2 regions of the Clostridioides sp. ES-W-0016-02 genome follow, and region 1 is predicted to be linked to the other one. Evidence: a T-box and tRNA genes for the amino acid it is inferred to sense, from the RefSeq annotation. Region 1 holds a T-box; the other holds one or more tRNA genes.
The links. A T-box is a leader RNA that pairs with one kind of tRNA and senses whether it is charged. The one in region 1 lies ahead of serS (serine--tRNA ligase), so its partner is inferred to be a tRNA-Ser.
Positions count from the first base shown of each region.

Region 2: it encodes a tRNA-Ser, which carries the amino acid that the T-box ahead of serS (serine--tRNA ligase) is inferred to sense. The anticodon was not compared.

Region 1 covers NZ_CP061361.1:17,706-24,638, forward strand. Annotated here, with positions in the region: tRNA gene IC758_RS00090 (tRNA-Ala) at 1-33, shown strand, start outside; rRNA gene IC758_RS00095 (23S ribosomal RNA) at 346-3,244, shown strand; rRNA gene rrf (5S ribosomal RNA) at 3,360-3,476, shown strand; gene IC758_RS00105 (transcription repressor NadR) at 3,608-4,117, shown strand; gene IC758_RS00110 (mechanosensitive ion channel family protein) at 4,129-5,010, shown strand; T-box leader at 5,137-5,342, shown strand; gene serS (serine--tRNA ligase) at 5,469-6,740, shown strand.
Region 2 covers NZ_CP061361.1:799,733-811,367, reverse strand. Annotated here, with positions in the region: gene IC758_RS04120 (hypothetical protein) at 1-259, opposite strand, end outside; gene IC758_RS04115 (flagellar motor protein MotB) at 440-1,180, opposite strand; gene IC758_RS04110 (flagellar motor protein) at 1,201-1,989, opposite strand; tRNA gene IC758_RS04105 (tRNA-Ser) at 2,085-2,175, opposite strand; gene IC758_RS04100 (DeoR/GlpR family DNA-binding transcription regulator) at 2,435-3,199, shown strand; gene IC758_RS04095 (ethanolamine utilization protein EutH) at 3,400-4,515, opposite strand; gene glpK (glycerol kinase GlpK) at 4,555-6,081, opposite strand; gene IC758_RS04085 (pyridoxal-phosphate-dependent aminotransferase family protein) at 6,373-7,470, shown strand; gene IC758_RS04080 (hypothetical protein) at 7,829-8,341, opposite strand; gene IC758_RS04075 (DUF4300 family protein) at 8,893-9,771, shown strand; gene hisJ (histidinol-phosphatase HisJ) at 10,005-10,784, opposite strand; gene IC758_RS04065 (zinc transporter) at 10,997-11,350, opposite strand; gene IC758_RS04060 (DUF3842 family protein) at 11,366-11,635, opposite strand, start outside.

The DNA.
Region 1 (6,933 bases):
GGGTCAGGAGTTCGACTCTCCTCATCTCCACCATTAAGAGTATATTACTTAAATCTTTGATTTATCTAGTAGCCTCTTACATGCACTTCTAGCTTATCTTTAGACAAGCTATGTGCGTTAGCACTTTAAGCAACAGAATAAACTGAACACATGTGAAGTTTGTTTGTTGGCGACGTGCGTTAGCACTTTAAGCAACGGAATTTATTCGTTGGCGCTGTGCGTTAGCACTTTGAAAACTGCATATATATATTTAGTGATATGACATCTAATTTGTAATATATAAAGCTGATAACTTTTAAAAATTATCGAAGTTGATAGCTTCTAATCTATCAAACCTTTTTAACTGGTCAAGTTATTAAGGGTGCAGGGCGGATGCCTTGGCACTAGGAGCCGATGAAGGACGTGATAAGCTGCGATAAGCTTCGGGGAGTTGCACGTAAACTTTGATCCGAAGATTTCCGAATGAGGAAACTCACTTAGAGTAATGTCTAAGTATCATTAAGTGAATACATAGTTTAATGAGGGGAACTCAGGGAACTGAAACATCTAAGTACCTGAAGGAAGAGAAAGAAATTCGATTCCGTAAGTAGCGGCGAGCGAACGCGGAATAGCCCAAACCAATAAAGTTTTCTTTATTGGGGTTGCGGACATATCTTAAACGAAGAGGTATCGTAATTGAAGAGGTTTGGAAAGACCCACCACAGAAGGTAATAGTCCTGTATGTCAAACGAGAAAACTTCAGATATGATCCAGAGTACCACGGGACACGTGAAACCCTGTGGGAAGCAGGAGGGACCACCCTCCAAGGCTAAATACTACCTAGTGACCGATAGCGTATAGTACCGTGAGGGAAAGGTGAAAAGAACCCCGGGAGGGGAGTGAAATAGAACCTGAAACCCTGCACTTACAAGCTGTGGAAGCACATTTCTTGTGTGACCGCGTACTTTTTGTAGAACGGGCCAACGAGTTACGTTAAGTAGCAAGGTTAAGCACTTAAGGTGTGGAGCCGTAGCGAAAGCGAGTTTTAACTGAGCGTTCAGTTACTTGACGTAGACCCGAAACCGGGCGACCTACCCATGAGCAGGATGAAGCGAAAGTAAAATTTCGTGGAGGTCCGAACCCACGAGCGTTGAAAAGCTCGGGGATGACTTGTGGGTAGCGGTGAAATTCCAATCGAGCCCGGAGATAGCTGGTTCTCCCCGAAATAGCTTTAGGGCTAGCCTCAAGGTGAGAGATACGGAGGTAGAGCACTGAATGTCCTAGGGGGTATTGCACCTACCGAAGACTATCAAACTCCGAATGCCGTCATCTTATACTTGGGAGTCAGACTGTGGGTGATAAGATTCATAGTCGAAAGGGCAACAGCCCAGATCGTCAGCTAAGGTCCCTAAATGTAAGTTAAGTGGTAAAGGATGTGGGATTGCACAGACAACCAGGATGTTGGCTTAGAAGCAGCCACTCATTCAAAGAGTGCGTAATAGCTCACTGGTCGAGTGATCCTGCGCCGAAGATTTCCGGGGCTAAAACTTACTACCGAAGCTACGGCATCAGTAATGATGGGTAGGGGAGCTTCCCATACGGGTTGAAGCATGACCGTAAGGACATGTGGACAGTATGGGAGTGAGAATGTTGGCATGAGTAGCGAGATGTGGGTGAGAATCCCACAGGCCGTAAACCCAAGGTTTCCAGGGGAAGGTTCGTCCGCCCTGGGTTAGTCGGGACCTAAGCTGAGGCCGAAAGGCGTAGGTGATGGACAACAGGTTGATATTCCTGTACTACCGATAACCGTTTGAGAGATGGGATGACACAGTAGGATAAGCTAAGCACACTGTTGGTTATGTGTGCCCAAGCATTGAGGCAGTCAGAGTAGGTAAATCCGCTTTGATAATGCTGGGATGTGATGGGGAGCGAAATTTAGTAGCGAAGTAGCTGATTTCACACTGTCAAGAAAAGTCTCTATCGAGGTTAAAGGTACCCGTACCGCAAACCGACACAGGTGGGTGAGGAGAGTATCCTAAGGCCCGCGAGAGAACTGTTGTTAAGGAACTCGGCAAAATGACCCCGTAACTTAGGGATAAGGGGTGCCACCATACGGTGGCCGCAGAGAATAGGCCCAAGCGACTGTTTACCAAAAACATAGGTTTCTGCTAAGTCGCAAGACGATGTATAGGAGCTGACGCCTGCCCGGTGCTGGAAGGTTAAGGGGATCTGTTAGAGTAATCGAAGCAGTGAACTTAAGCCCCAGTAAACGGCGGCCGTAACTATAACGGTCCTAAGGTAGCGAAATTCCTTGTCGGGTAAGTTCCGACCCGCACGAAAGGCGTAACGATTTGGGCACTGTCTCAACAACAGACTCGGTGAAATTGTAATTCCGGTGAAGATGCCGGATACCTGCGACAGGACGGAAAGACCCCATGGAGCTTTACTGTAGCTTGACATTGGGTCTTGGTACTACATGTACAGGATAGGTGGGAGGCTTTGAAACCAGGACGCCAGTTTTGGCGGAGCCATCCTTGGGATACCACCCTTGTAGTACTGGGACTCTAACCATAGGCCATGAATCTGGTCTTGGGACACTGTCAGGTGGGCAGTTTGACTGGGGCGGTCGCCTCCCAAAAGGTAACGGAGGCGCTCAAAGGTTCTCTCAGTACGGTCGGAAATCGTACGTAGAGTGTAAAGGCAAAAGAGAGCTTGATTGCAAGACATACAGGTCGAGCAAGGATGAAAATCGGACTTAGTGATCCGGTGGTTCTGCGTGGAAGGGCCATCGCTCAACGGATAAAAGCTACCCTGGGGATAACAGGCTTATCTCCCCCAAGAGTCCACATCGACGGGGAGGTTTGGCACCTCGATGTCGGCTCATCACATCCTGGGGCTGTAGTAGGTCCCAAGGGTTGGGCTGTTCGCCCATTAAAGTGGTACGCGAGCTGGGTTCAGAACGTCGTGAGACAGTTCGGTCCCTATCCGTCGCAGGCGTAGGAAATTTGAGGAGACCTGTCCTTAGTACGAGAGGACCGGGATGGACGTACCTCTGGTGTACCAGTTGTTCTGCCAAGGGCATGGCTGGGTAGCTATGTACGGAATGGATAAGCGCTGAAAGCATCTAAGCGCGAAGCCAACTTCAAGATAAGATTTCCCACCGCAAGGGTAAGACCCCAGAAAGACTATCTGGTTGATAGGTCGAAGGTGTAAGTGCAGCAATGTATTTAGCTTATCGATACTAATAGGTCGAGGACTTGACCAATATTTATTTGATGTTCATTGATTAAAATATATATGTAGTTTTTAGAGTGTTAACTCTAAAGAATCTAGTTTTACTAGTTTCAATAACTTAATAGTAATATTAAGCATAGAGATTATGTGGTTACAATAGCAGAGAGGATACACCTGTTCCCATTCCGAACACAGAAGTTAAGCTCTCTAGCGCTGATGGTACTTGGTGGGAAACTGCCTGGGAGAGTAGGACGTAGCCACGTAGTCTTTTTTTATTGTTTGCTATAAAATCTAAAATTAAACAGAATATAAACTCTGTATTGATTTATACTAAGATAAAATATAGAATTATATAATATAGACAAAAAGTTTTGATTTAGAAAGAAGGTATGATATGAATTCTAATGAAAGAAGAAACAAATTAATAGATATTTTAAAGGAATCCAAGCATCCTGTAAAAGGTGGAGTGCTAGCAGAGCTATTAAATGTAAGCAGACAAGTAATAGTACAAGATATAGCGCTTATAAGAGCTAAAGGTTTTGAAATAATAGCGACACCTCAAGGATATATAATATATAATCAACCATATTTTTCCAGACAAATAAAATGTAAAAATCATAGAAATCCCCAAGAAATTTATGAAGAACTAAGAATTATTGTAGATTTGGGTGGAATTGTAAAAGATGTTATTGTAAATCATCCGACATATGGTCAAATAACTGCGGAACTTAATATTTATTCTAAAATGGATATAGATGATTTTATGATAAAAGTTGAAACAAATGAGTTTAAACAATTATCAGTTTTAACAGAATGTAGTCATATTCATACAATTGAAGCACTCAAAGAAAAAACTATTGAAGATATAATAAAAAAACTAGATGACAGTGGAATATTATCATAAGGAGGAGTTAAATGAATTTTTTGTCATTGGCTAAGACTACTTCAACAAATAGTAATATAACGAAGAGAACTTTAGAAAATATGCTTAATAATTTCAGTGATAATATACCAAATATTATATATGCAATAACAATATTTATAATAGGTATTTATATAGCTAAGATAGTAAGAAAGATGGTTTCTAAATTTCTAATTAAATATGGAATGAGTAAAGGTGTAAATAATTTTATTGTATATGGTATATATATATCAATGCTATCCATCATATCACTGATAAGTTTAGGTATTATAGGAATACAAACTACATCAGTTGTAGCGGTCTTAGGAGCAGCTGGATTTAGTATAGGATTAGCATTTAAAGAAATATTATCAAACCTAGGTTCAGGCATGATTATTTTGTTTTTTAAGCCATTCAATATAGGTGATTATATTCAAGGGTCAGGTGTGGAAGGTACAGTTTCTGATATACAAATATTTAGCACTGTTCTTAAAACTCCAGATAATAAAACTATAATAATACCAAATTTTCAATTGACAAGTAATAATATAATTAATTACACACATCAAAATAAAAGAAGAATAGATTTTTCGTATAATATTTCTTATGACAGCGATATAGATATGGTTAAATCTATATTAAATGAAATTTTTACAAATGAAAAAAGGATACTAGATGATCCAAAGCCAATCATAGGGTTAAACTCTATAGGTAATAATACTATGCAAATAGTTGCTAGGCCTTGGGTTAAAACTGATGATTACTGGGATGTATACTTTGATATAATGGAAAAAGTTAAAAAGAAATTTGATGAAAATAAAATAGAAGTTCCATTTATTCCTGCTTCATTATTGTTTAATAACACAAGTAATTTAAATTCTTTAGATAAAAGATAATATTTTAATTAAACAAAAAAATCAAATTCAAGATAACAAATTAAAGAAAATTCTAAAAAAAATTGAATAATAGTATTGAAAGATGTTAATATATATAATATAATGATTATCAAATAAAACAATTAGTTAAAAGCATTGAAAGAAAATAGTAAAAAACAGGTTGTATTCAGAGAATGAGTGGATGGTGAGAACTCATTACAATGGTTTTTGAATCTACTCTAGAGCTTCTAGTTAAAGCTAGACGTTTACCTACGTTACAGGTCTGAGAGGATTGTACATATGGGTATAATCAATTAGGGTGGCAACGCGGATAAAAGATTTTCGTCCCTTTTATAGGGTAAACGGAGGTCTTTTTTTATTTTCAAAATTTGTTTAAACTAAGAATTTGCAGTTAAAAATGTTTTAATTTAAATTGGAATTATTAATTTATATTATAAAAATTATTAGGAGGAATTAATATGTTAGATATTAAAAGAATAAGAGAAAATTTAGATGATATTAAAAAAGCTATGGAAATAAGAGGCGAAAAAGAATTCGACCTTGATGCTGTAGTGGAATTAGATAATAAAAGAAGAGAGATACTTCAAGAAGTTGAAGTTATGAAAAATGAATTAAATGTAAACTCTAAAAAGATACCACAATTAATAAAAGAAGGAAAAGATGTAGAAGAGGAAAAAGCAAGATTAAAAGAATTATCAGACAAGATAAAAGGTATTGATGAGAAAGTAAAAGAAGTTGAAGGAAAAATGGAATATGCATTGATGAGAATTCCAAATGTACCTCATCCAGATGTGCCACAAGGTGAAACAGATGAAGATAATGTTCAAGTAAGAACTTGGGGAGAACCTACAAAATTTGATTTTGAACATAAAGCTCACTGGGATATAGGAACTGGTTTAGGGATATTAGACTTTGAAACAGCTGGAAAAATAACTGGTTCAAGATTTACTTTATATAGAGGATTAGGTGCTAGATTAGAAAGATCTTTAATGAATTTCTTCTTAAATACTCATACAGCTAAACATGGATATACAGAAGTTTTACCTCCATTTATGGCTAATAGAAATAGTTTTATAGGCACTGGTCAACTTCCTAAATTTGAGGAAGATATGTTTAAAATAGAAGGGCTAGAGTATTTCTTAATACCAACAGCTGAAGTACCTGTGACAAATATACATGCTAATGAGATATTAGATGTTGCAGAACTTCCAATAAAATATTGTGCATATACTCCTTGCTTTAGATCTGAAGCTGGTTCAGCAGGAAGAGACACAAGAGGTTTAGTTAGACAGCATCAATTCAATAAAGTTGAATTAGTTAAATTTGTTAAACCAGAGGATTCTTATAAGGAATTAGAATCATTAACTCATGATGCTGAAACTATGTTACAAATGTTAGGTCTTCCATATAGAGTTGTAAGAATATGTACAGGAGACTTAGGATTTACAGCTGCTTTTAAATATGATTTAGAAGTTTGGATGCCAAGTTATAATAGATATGTAGAAATATCTTCTTGTTCAAACTTTGAAGATTTCCAAGCAAGAAGAGCGGGAATAAGATTTAAAAGGGATAAAAAATCAAAAGCAGAATATGTTCATACATTAAATGGTTCTGGATTGGCTATAGGAAGATGTTTAGCTGCTATATTAGAAAATTATCAACAAGCAGATGGCTCTGTAGTGGTTCCAGAAGAATTAAGACCTTATATGGGTGTTGATGTTATAAAATAATTATGTATTAATATTATATAAGTGATAATATATTTTAAGATTAAAAATATACTGTAAGTAAATAGTAAATTAGAAAAAGTTATGAGATTTAATAATTTCATAACTTTTTTATGTTAATATATATAATAGAATATTCATCATAAAAAGCTAAATATTTTCATAAATCAACATTTAATTAGACGTTGAAAAATTT
Region 2 (11,635 bases), 780 kb from region 1:
GTTGAATAGCCACTGTAATTACTAAAAGTGTCATTATTATATTAAGCTGAACTAACTTAAACAGATAAAGTAAAGAAAATATTACTAAAAGAACACATAATACAATACTAGATTTATTAATAATAGTAGTAATCTTATCTTCTTTTTTATGTTGTTTATTAGATTCTTTTAACTTCTCTTTATTTAAAGTTTCAACCTTTTTATTATACCTTGCCCTTGTTTTATCTTTATATTTTGTGTTTTTATTCTTATTACCCATTTATTTACTCACCTTTGATATCAATTTTAAAATTGAGTCCTTTCATAATTTAAATATTATATGTTTAAGATACCATATATTTATCACAAAAAGGTAACTTACTAATCATCTATTTTTAATTTTCGCATAAAAAAGCTATCCCTTATTAGAAATAACTCTGTATTGAGATAGCTTATTTAACTATTTATTTTCTCCAACATTTTCTACATCATCGAACTTACTATCAACCAAGACTATATCAACTCTTCTGTTTTTTGATTTGCCATCTGGAGATGAATTGTCAGCTATTGGTCTAAATTCACCATATCCTACAGCAGACAACTTATTTGGTGCAATACCTGCACTATCAATAAGAAGTTGGACAACATTGGTTGCTCTCATAACTGATAAATCCCAATTAGATTTAAATTCAGAATTTTTTATAGATAGGTTATCTGTATGACCTTCTACTCTTATATAACTATTCATTTCATTTAACATCTTACCTATTTGAATAATCTTATCTCTAGAATCATTTATTATAACAGCTTTTCCAGTATCAAATAATATAGTATCTTTAAGGCTTATTACTAGTCCTCTATCTTGAGCTTTTAATGATACCGAATTTGCCAATCCACTTTCATTTAAATACTTTTGAATATTTTCACCAACTTCTTTAAACTCAGGATTTTGTAAACTATCTAGATTATTATTGTTTTGGTCAACTACTGGTTCTATTTTATTTTGTCCACCTTCAATAACTCCAGATGAACCACCAAATGCAGAACTTAGAGATTGAGATAATTGTTTATATTTCTCTGCATCAACATTACTCATAGAATACATTATGACAAAGAAAATCATAAGTAATGTTATGAGGTCTGAATAAGTTAAAAGCCATCGCTCATTATTTTCTTCTTTTTCGTCTTCATCATGTAACATAAATATTCCATCCTTTTATATTATTCAATTCTACCATCAGCTTCTCCAAGTTCAATTAATTCTTTTGAATTTAAAAATATCTTTAATTTTTCTGTCATTAAATTAGAATTATCTCCCTCAAGTATAGATAGTATCGCTTCTATCACTAAAAGTCTTTCATTAGTTTCTTGCTGATTTATAGCTTTAAGCTTTGATGCTATTGGTAACCAAATTAAATTGGCTGAACCAACACCGTATAAAGTAGCCAAAAACGCTACAGATATCTGAGGTCCAAGTGCATCTGGATTACTCGAAAGATTTCCTAAAATATGTACTAATCCCATAACTGTACCTATGATTCCCAGTGTAGGTGCATACCCTCCTGCTGAATCGAATATTGCTATTCCTTCTTTATGTCTTTTTGATGTTATTTGTATTTGAGATTCTAATATATTTCTTATTGTAGCTGCATCAACGCCGTCTACCATAAGTTCAAGACCTTTTCTAATAAATGGGTCCAATTCATCATTTTCGCTTATTTCTTTATCAATACTAAGAAGACCTTCTTTTCTGGCCTTGATTGCAATTTCTTTGAAATAAACTATGTTTTCTATATTGTTAGGCTTTTTATTTTTAAAAGCTAACAACATTATCTTTATGGACTTTTTGAATACAGGAAATGGTGTTGAAGCACCAACAGCCCCTATAGTTCCACCAAAAACAACAAGTGCTGATGAAAATACAAATAAGGCTCCAATGTGTCCCCCATCAATAACGAAAGCAACCACTAAAGATGCTATTCCCACTATAAAGAAAATTAAAGTTGTCATATATTACCTCCTTTCTTTAATTATGTCTGCTAGGTTGTTTTTATTAATAGACATTACAAAAAAGACTACCTTCAACAAGGATAGCCTTTGATAATTGGCGGAGAAGGAGGGATTCGAACCCTCGCACCGGTTACCCAGCCTAATCCCTTAGCAGGGGATCCTCTTGAGCCACTTGAGTACTTCTCCTTATTTCTATGCAATTAAATTATATAATAAAATTATATTTTAGTCAATTAATTTATGAAATTTAAGGTATTTTAAGTCATTAAATATCTATTTTCACTTTTTTACTTAAATGTAAGTTTGAAATATGGTAAAATTATCTTGCATAACGCTTATAATATTATTTACTAAATATACACACATTAACATATAGACATAAATCCTTAATTCATCATAAGTTATGCTTAAAACTAAAATAATATTAATCCAAGGAGGATTTTCCATGTTACCACAGGAAAGATATGAGAAGATTTTAAGTATTCTCGAATCAGATAATATAATTAAAATAAATGACATAGTCCAAATGTTTGATATATCAATAGAAACAGCACGAAGAGACCTAGCACATATGGAAAGTATTGGACTTTTAAAAAGAGTTTATGGTGGTGCTATACCAGTTATAGCAAGTAGCGTAGAACTTAACTATATTAAAAGAAAAAAAATAAATTCAAATGATAAAAAACAAATTGCTCTTAAATGTAGTGAATTTATAAATACAAATGACACTATTTTTATGGATACTGGAACTACTGTTCTTGAAGTTGCAAAAAGTTTAAAAGACAAAAAAAACTTAACTGTAATAACTAACTCAATTTTGGTTGCAAATGAACTTATGAATACTAATATAAAAGTATATGTACTTGGTGGATATCTTAGAGAAACTGAAGGTTCTTTTTCTGGACCACTTACATTAGCAGCCATTGAACAATTTAATGTTGATAAGGCAATTTTAGGTGCTGGAGGTATTACACTTGAAAATGGTATTTCTGACTATCACTTAGAAGAATCACTTGTTCGAAAAAAAATGATTGAAAGGTCTAGAAAGTCAATAGTAGTTGTTGAGCCACCTAAGTTTGGAATAAATTCATTTGCTTCTGTTGCTCCTATAGAGCATATAGATACTATTATTACATCTGCTAGTATAGACCACGACATAATTATAGAATTTTCTCAAAAAGGAATACCTTTAGTCATAGCTGATAATTAGCTTATATGATTGCTTTTTAGTTCCTTATAAAATATCATTGATTAAAGTTAAGGAGCCAAATAATTATTTATTTAGCTCCATTTATACCTAAACTATACAGTGTTTTTACTATGTCACTATGTCTTTTTTTATTTACCTTATTTTTTTAACTTAACTCTATTTTTTAATTTAGCTTAACGCTTACTTTAACATTAATTCTTTTATACAACCTCTTTTTTCATTTTACTACTTTGCTCTTCTTCTGCTGTTAAATCTTTTGTCATTACCATAGCAAGTGCAATCGCCAATACTCCACCAACTAACTTTCCAATTACAACAGGTGTAATCATCTCTGGCACTACTCCTGCTGTAAATCCTAGGTGATCACCTAGTGCTGCTGTTGCACAAACTAACCATGCTGTATTTACTACTTTTCCCTTTGGGCTCATGTCTTTCATCATTTTATACACTGGAATACTATTAGCTAAAGTGAAAACTAATCCAGCTGCACTTGTTGCATCCATACCTAATTTTCCACCTATTGCTGTAAGTGGTTTATTTAAAACTTTAACTAATAAATGTAGTATAGGAAAAGTACCCAATAATACTATTGCAATACTTCCAATTACTTGAATACCCTCTCTTATAGGTGTCATTCCTTTTATAAGTACTACCCCTGTTATTTCTTGAAATGCTGCTGCACCTAATCCTATTGTTATCAATATAGATATAATTTTTCCAAAAACTAAAGACCCATTTATCATAAGTGTTGAATTTACTTTCAGACCTATTGCTAATATTACTGCTAATATTATTACTGGCACCATATTTATAATCACCATTGATAAATTAAATCCTGCTATCATTCCTCCTACAATCCCTCCAAAAGGTATTGTTATTAATCCTATTAATAACCCTTTTGCAAAAAATGGTCTGTCTTCATACTCTATAAGGCCTAATCCTACTGGGATTGAAAATACAAGTGTACACCCAAGCATTGATGATACAACTAATCCTGCAAGCATCCCTGCTTCTTTATTGTGTGCAAGTTCCATCGCTAATGGATATCCTCCCATATCATTTGCTAATATGGTTGCAAACATAGATGGGTCTGCTCCACATAAATTGAATATTGGTATTATTACTGGTCCTAATACATTTGAGATAACTGGAGCTAAACAAACTATACCAACCATCCCTAAAGCTAGTGGACCCATTGAATTAAAACCTTCTTCGAATTGTTCACCAAGACCAAATTTATTTCCAATTATCCTATCTAATGCTCCTAAAAGCACCCCTACAGCCATTATATATAATATAACTTTATCAAAGGGCATATTTAATTCCTCCTATACATGTAAATACTATGTTGTACTTTAATTAGCACACATCTTTTTGGTATCGTTTTCCCAGTTCATAGCTCTTTTTACTGCTTGATTCCACCCAAGCAAAATTTCTTCTCTTTTTTGTTTTGTCATATTTGGAGTGTATTCTTTACTTATTGTAAACTCATTTCTAATTTCATCAATACTATTCCAAACACCACAGGAAAGACCTGCCATATATCCTACTCCAAGCACTGTTGTCTCAGGATTTTCTGCAATTTCAATTGGTATATCTAATATATCGGATTGAAACTGCATTGTAAAATTATTTTTTGTAATTCCACCATCCACTCTTAGCATTTTTATATCCTTTCCTGAAGCTAAATTCATAGAGTCAACAACATCTTTGACCTGAAGTGCAACAGATTCAAGAGTAGCTCTTACTATATGCTCTTTCTTAGTACTGCCTGTTATACCAACCATTGTACCTCTTGCATATTGGTCCCAATAAGGTGCTGCAATCCCTGCAAACGCTGGAACAAAATATACACCACCAGTACTTGGTATTGAGTTAGCCATATCATCAGTTTCTGAGTAATTTTTTATAACTCCAATTCCATCTCTAAGCCACTGTATTGCAGCACCTGCTATATATACTCCGCCATCATAAGCATATGTAATTTTGTCTCCTATTTTCCAAGCAACAGTTGTTAATATACCATTACCCGCTATTTTCAACTCTTCACCTATATTCATATATAAGAAACATCCTGTTCCATAAGTATTTTTAACCATACCTGGCTCAAAGCATCCATTTCCAAATAGAGCTGCTGGCTGGTCAACCATCGAAGCAGTAATTTTTATTGATACACCACAAAATGCCCCTTTGTCTGTAGTCCCAAAATCACCACTTGTAGGCATTATATCCGCTAAAATACTTCTAGGAACTCCTATAATATCAAGTAATTCTCTATCCCAATTCATATCTCTTATATTAAAAAGCATGGTTCTTGCTGCTGTAGAAACATCAGTTAAAAAAGACTTTCCTCCTGTCATTTTCCAAATTAACCAGCTATCTAATGTTCCAGCAAGTACTTCTCCATTTTTGATTTTTTCTTTTACACCTTTTACATTATCTATTATCCATTTAATTTTTGTCCCTGAAAAATAAGGGTCTATGATTAGTCCTGTTTTATCTATTATCTTATTTTCTAATCCTGGTATATTCTTTAAATTTTCAACATAATCATAGGTTCTTCTGCACTGCCATACAATTGCATTGTATAATGGCATACCTGTATTTTTATCCCATAGCATTACTGTTTCACCTTGATTATCTATACCTATTCCCTTTATATCACTTTCATCTATTCCACTTTTAAAAGCTTGTTGTAGTACATTATTACTTACAGTTTTTGTGTTATTCCAAATTTCTATAGGGTCATGTTCGACGTATCCAGATTGTGGATAGATTTGAGTATGCTCCATATAATCACTAAAAACAAACTCTGATTTTTCATTTATTAATACTGCTCTTGTTCCTGTTGTTCCTTGATCAATTGCTAATACATATTTCACTTTAAGCGTCCCCCTTTATTTTCAGAATTAATAGATTTTTTATTATTTTTTGAATATAAAATCTATTCAACTTATTTATATTCTATATCATCTTGGGGATTTATACAATATTTATTACAATATTTTTTGTATATTTTTACTTTTTTTGATTGTTAAAGTATTTTAATTAAAATATTATTGCAATATTATTAGTTTTATTCTATAATCTAGTTAAATTAACACATAAACTTTTAATATATACACATAAACAGTCATCATAAAATTTAAATTAAACTTTAAGGAGGATTTGCAATGAAAAAAACATATCTATTTAGTCCTGGACCAGTAATGGTTACAGATAGGGTTAGAAATTCACTTCTTCACTATGATATATGTCATAGAGGAAATGAATTCATGAATTTATTTAAAGATACACAACAAAAAATCGGTAAATTATATAATGCAACTTCTGATTATTATTCTCTAGTTGTATCTGGTTCTGGAACATCTGTAAATGAATGTGTATTATCTTCTATATTTGATAAAGAAGATGCTGCTTTATTAGTTAGTAATGGTGTATTTGGAGAAAGGCTAGAAGAAATATTATCTGCTTATAGTGTTAAGACCTACAAACCAGACTTTAAATGGGCTGAATATCCAGACTTAGATATTTTAGAAAAATACTTACTTGAAAATCCTGACATAAAAGTAATTGCTATGGTATTTCATGAGACTAGTTCAGGAATGATAAATCCTGTACCTGAATTAGGAAAACTTGCAAAAAAATATAACAAAATATTTTTTGTTGATGCAATAAGTGCATCTGCTGGTGAATACATTGATGTTGATGAGTTTAATATAGATATAATAACAGGTGTTGGTGGTAAAGCCCTTGGGGCATTTCCAGGCTCTGCATATCTTTGTGCTAAAGAAAGCGTTTTACAAAATATTAAAGAAGATCAATGTAAAAATGTGTATCTTAGCCTTTACAAACATTATAAGCTTGCAAAATCATCTTCTCAAACACCAAATACACCTAATGTCACTTTAATATTTGCTCTTAATGAAGCTTTAACTGAATTTTTAGAAGATGACAGTAAGATAGAAAGATATAAAGAATGTTCTGCTATTTTAAGAAATGGTATGGAGGAACTAGGTCTAACATTTTTACTTCCAGATAAATATATGTCTAATACTGTTACGTCTGTATTTCTTCCTAAAGAAATTGATATAAATAGATTTATATTAGAACTAGAAGAAGAAAATGGTTATGTGGTATATCCAGGAAAAGGCAAATTTCTAGATGATAATATGTTCCAAGTTGCAAATATGGGAGAAATTTATCCAGACGATTGTTATAAATTCCTTGATATTTTAAAATCAAAGCTAGAAGTTAAAAAAGCCATATAAATATCTCAAGACCATAAATAAAAAAACTATATAAATATCTCAAGTTAAACTAGATTATGGTCTGTAAATAACAGCTATCTATAAATAATCACTCTATATGAACATATTCAAAAATATACTTGAACATTAAATATAGCCAGATGTTGTTTTATATTTTTTTATAAGGGTGAACTCTAATATGTAAAGTTCACCCCTATATGAAAAATTTATTTTTATACAATTCTTTTTATATTTAATTCTTTTATATTTTTGATACAATTCGGCTATTTAACTGTATAGATTGTTATAAATTTAAAATCTATACATGATACTATATACTTTTAAATCTGATTCTTTTTTTAATTAAAGGCTTTAAATATTACTTTTCAAGCTCATCAAAGTAATTATATACAATAACTTCACCTGTTTCTTTATCTGTTGTCTTTATAATCCCTTTAGCTCCATTTACCTCTTCTTTTGTGAATTCATCGTCTAGTACAACTTTAAATTTATCTTCATTTCCATATCCTTGCTGAAACTCAGCTCTTAAAATTACATTTTTTTCAGCTTTTGGTTTTAATTCAAATTCAATTCCTGATTTCATTTCATCAAAATAATTTAAAACTACAACCTCATTATTCATTTTATTAGTTGTCTTTATAATCCCTTTAGCTCCATTTACTTCTTCTTTTGTAAATTCATCATCTAGCACGACTTTGAATTTATCTTCCTTTCCATACTCTTCTTGAAATTCTTTTTTCATTTCACTGTACTTAGTCTCAAATTCTTCACTCCTGTTTAATTCCATAGCTGATACATTTATCAGTGACGTCCCAATAGTTATTATTGTTAATGCCATGACCATACCAGTTTTTAATTTTTTTAACTTCATATTTTACCTCCTAAATTAAATGTTCTTAGTGAAATTATATAAATAAAAATCTAATTTTTACAGTTTCATTCTTGTAACTAAAATTACTATTATGTAACCAAACTTTTTAATTTAACTATTCCTTAAAACCTAATTTTTTGGGGAATAGTTGAATTAAAAAAATAAAATTTTTAAACTTTTAATGAGTCTAATAGTATATTTATTGAACTTAATAAATTTTATTTTTAATAAAGTAAAATTTATCATATATATCAAACCTACTTATTTACCAAAATACTACATCCAAAAAACTAGTCTCACTATATATTTCATTGATAGCTTACTCATTTTTTACTTATAAAATTCTATAATCAATCTCCAAATAAATTAGTTAAAAATTCAAAGAATATATACCCCTATTTAGTATATATTTTTATATATTAAAAAAAAGTTTTAAATAAAGTTATATTTTTTGCAACAGTTTTGTAATTAAAAACATATTGAAGCTAAAATTAAATGTACTATATACTATAAATATGTCGACAAAATAAATTTATAAAGGAGAAAAACAGGTGAGAAAAAATTTACTAATAGCAATATTGTCTGCTATTTTAGTGTTATCAAGCATACTTACAATCTTTGCATATTCAACTATTAAAGATAATAGCAGATTAGTATACTCTAACATAATAGATAGAAAGACACAAAATCAAGTGAAAAATGTATTAGAAAAAAATAAAATAAATAAGAAAGATATTGATATTTTTATTAAATCAGTTAGGAGCTACAACAAACTTCAAATTAAAATACTTCAAAACAATGTAAATATATCTAAGTCTGGATATAGTTCAATTAACACAAAACAGGTTCCATACAATTTAGATAAATTACAAAGTAACTGGATGGAAAAGTTTCCTAACTATATGGATGTAAATTGTAGAATAACAGCATTTAGACTTTTTAAAGATTTCATCAACTCAAAAGAGAAGTTTACTGGAGATTCTATCGATTTAAGTATTGATTTAGATACTATAATGAATAATAGAGATGCAAAATTTAACTCAAAGGATGTAGAAAAATTTATTAACTTTTTCTCTGCAATACCAACTCAAGACACAGATGATATAAATAAAAATGCAGAACAAATAAAAAAAGAGTGGAAAAAAAGAAAAATATCTTTTAAAGATAATAAAAATATGTCTATTATAAGTGGCTTTCTTCGTTATCCAGAAACTAAAAATGTATTTATAGGTCATACAGGTATATGTATCAAAACTGATAAAGATATCTTATTTATAGAAAAATATGGTTCTACATCACCTTACCAAGTTACTAAGTTCAAAAGTAAAAAAGATGTGAAAAATTATATGTTCAATAGATTAAAGATGTCAGAAGGAAATGTAGAATTACTAGACCCAATAATAATGGAAAATGATAAACTTATGCAGTAATATCTCTAAACACTAAAAGCACTTTATGATTGTTAAGATAAGTAAAAATAGGCTATATCCATGAAAAAATATTAATTATAAAACTTTCATACTGAACAAATCTATAAATATTTTTCTAATTTAACAAAAAGACTGTAAGTAGATTTATTTTACATAAATCTACTTACAGTCTTTTAAATAAATACTTTAAAAATATAAATTATCATAACTTTAGGATTATAATATATACATCTTTATCCTATATCATAATTATTTATTTCCTCTGCACAGTGAGAATCTGAGCCAAGAACTAATGGAATATCATATTTTTTTGCTAATTCTAATAAGTATCCATCTACATAAGGCTCTTTACAATATTCTTTTCTGTTTCCAGAAACATTGTAATCAAGTTCATATCCTTTTTCTTTAACTAACTTTATTAATTCTTCAAGAACTTTATTTCTTTCATAATTATATGGAAATACTTGATTAAACTTTCTAACTAAATTTAAATGACCTATTCTCTTTGGTTTATATGTACCTAAATTAGCATTTACAGCTTTTATTAATGTTTCATAATACTTATTATAAACAGCTTCAATGCTTCCAAGCTTATCAATCAGATTTTGAAACTCTTCTACACTATAGTCCACACAACAATAGGCACCATCAATTTTAATTATATGTACTGATAATAGAGAATCCTCTAATTCATCACCATATTTATCTAAATTGTTTTTTATGCCTTCTTCATAACCTTCAAGAAAATCTACTTCCGCTCCTACATTTATCTTAATTTCGCTCTCATATTTATGCTTGAAATTTTTAACATCATTAAGGTAATTTGATAAATTTTCAGGATTCATGCAACTATCATTTTCAGGTGCAGGGTCTTGAAATCCATTTGGATATGGAAAATGCTCTGTAAATGTCATTTCTGTTAGACCAACATCAATTGCCCTTTGTATATATTTTTCAAAATCATCCTTACTTCCATGAGGACAATAAGGTGAATGTATATGACCATCTTTCATAACTAATTCTCTCCTTTTATTAAATTGAACTACTCCTCCTTAACTATCTCCAGTAATATTTGAAGCCGAAGATATATTAAATAACTCAGTTTTATAATAAATTTCCTCATTAAAGTATAGTACATACTCATTAGAAATTTCAATAATTAAATATAAATAAGGCATAAAAAATCGCCTATATCAAAATATATAAGCGATTTTAACAATCATATTTACATATGTTTTTTAGCCTCTAATAACATTTTATTTGCTTCTTCCATACATTCTATAGCTTTTTCAATACTCTTTGCAGTTTCTTCTTTTCCAATAGCTCTAGCCTTTTCTACCCATTCTCTAAATCCTTCTTCATGAGTCTCATTGTGATTTATCCAATGTACTAAAAGTATTTTTAAAGTTTTCTCATCTTTAGACTCTGATGATTCTTCATGATTATGTTCGTGGTCATGGTCATGAGCATGGTCGTGTGGATGTTCATGGCACATATCTCCATGAGTATGTTCATGGCAATGGTCGTCATGGTCATGGTGCCCATGGTGGTATCTTATAATCTCTCTATCAAACATCATTAGTTATTCCCCCTGTTATTTTATATTAAATTCTTTTTTTATAACATTAACAGAATCTTTTACAAGTAGTGCTAATGGTTTACCTTCTAATCCAACTAACTCTATATTTTCTGGCATAATAGGTAAAAGTATCTTAAGTGCCTCACTATCTGCAATAGCTTCACTTATATTACAAGTGACTTCCCCCATCATAGAATTAGGTATTATTACAGAAATAGGTGCAACTATTATATTGGCTTTTCTAGCTGATACTACTATAGCATTTTCCCCTGTAGCTCCTTTATT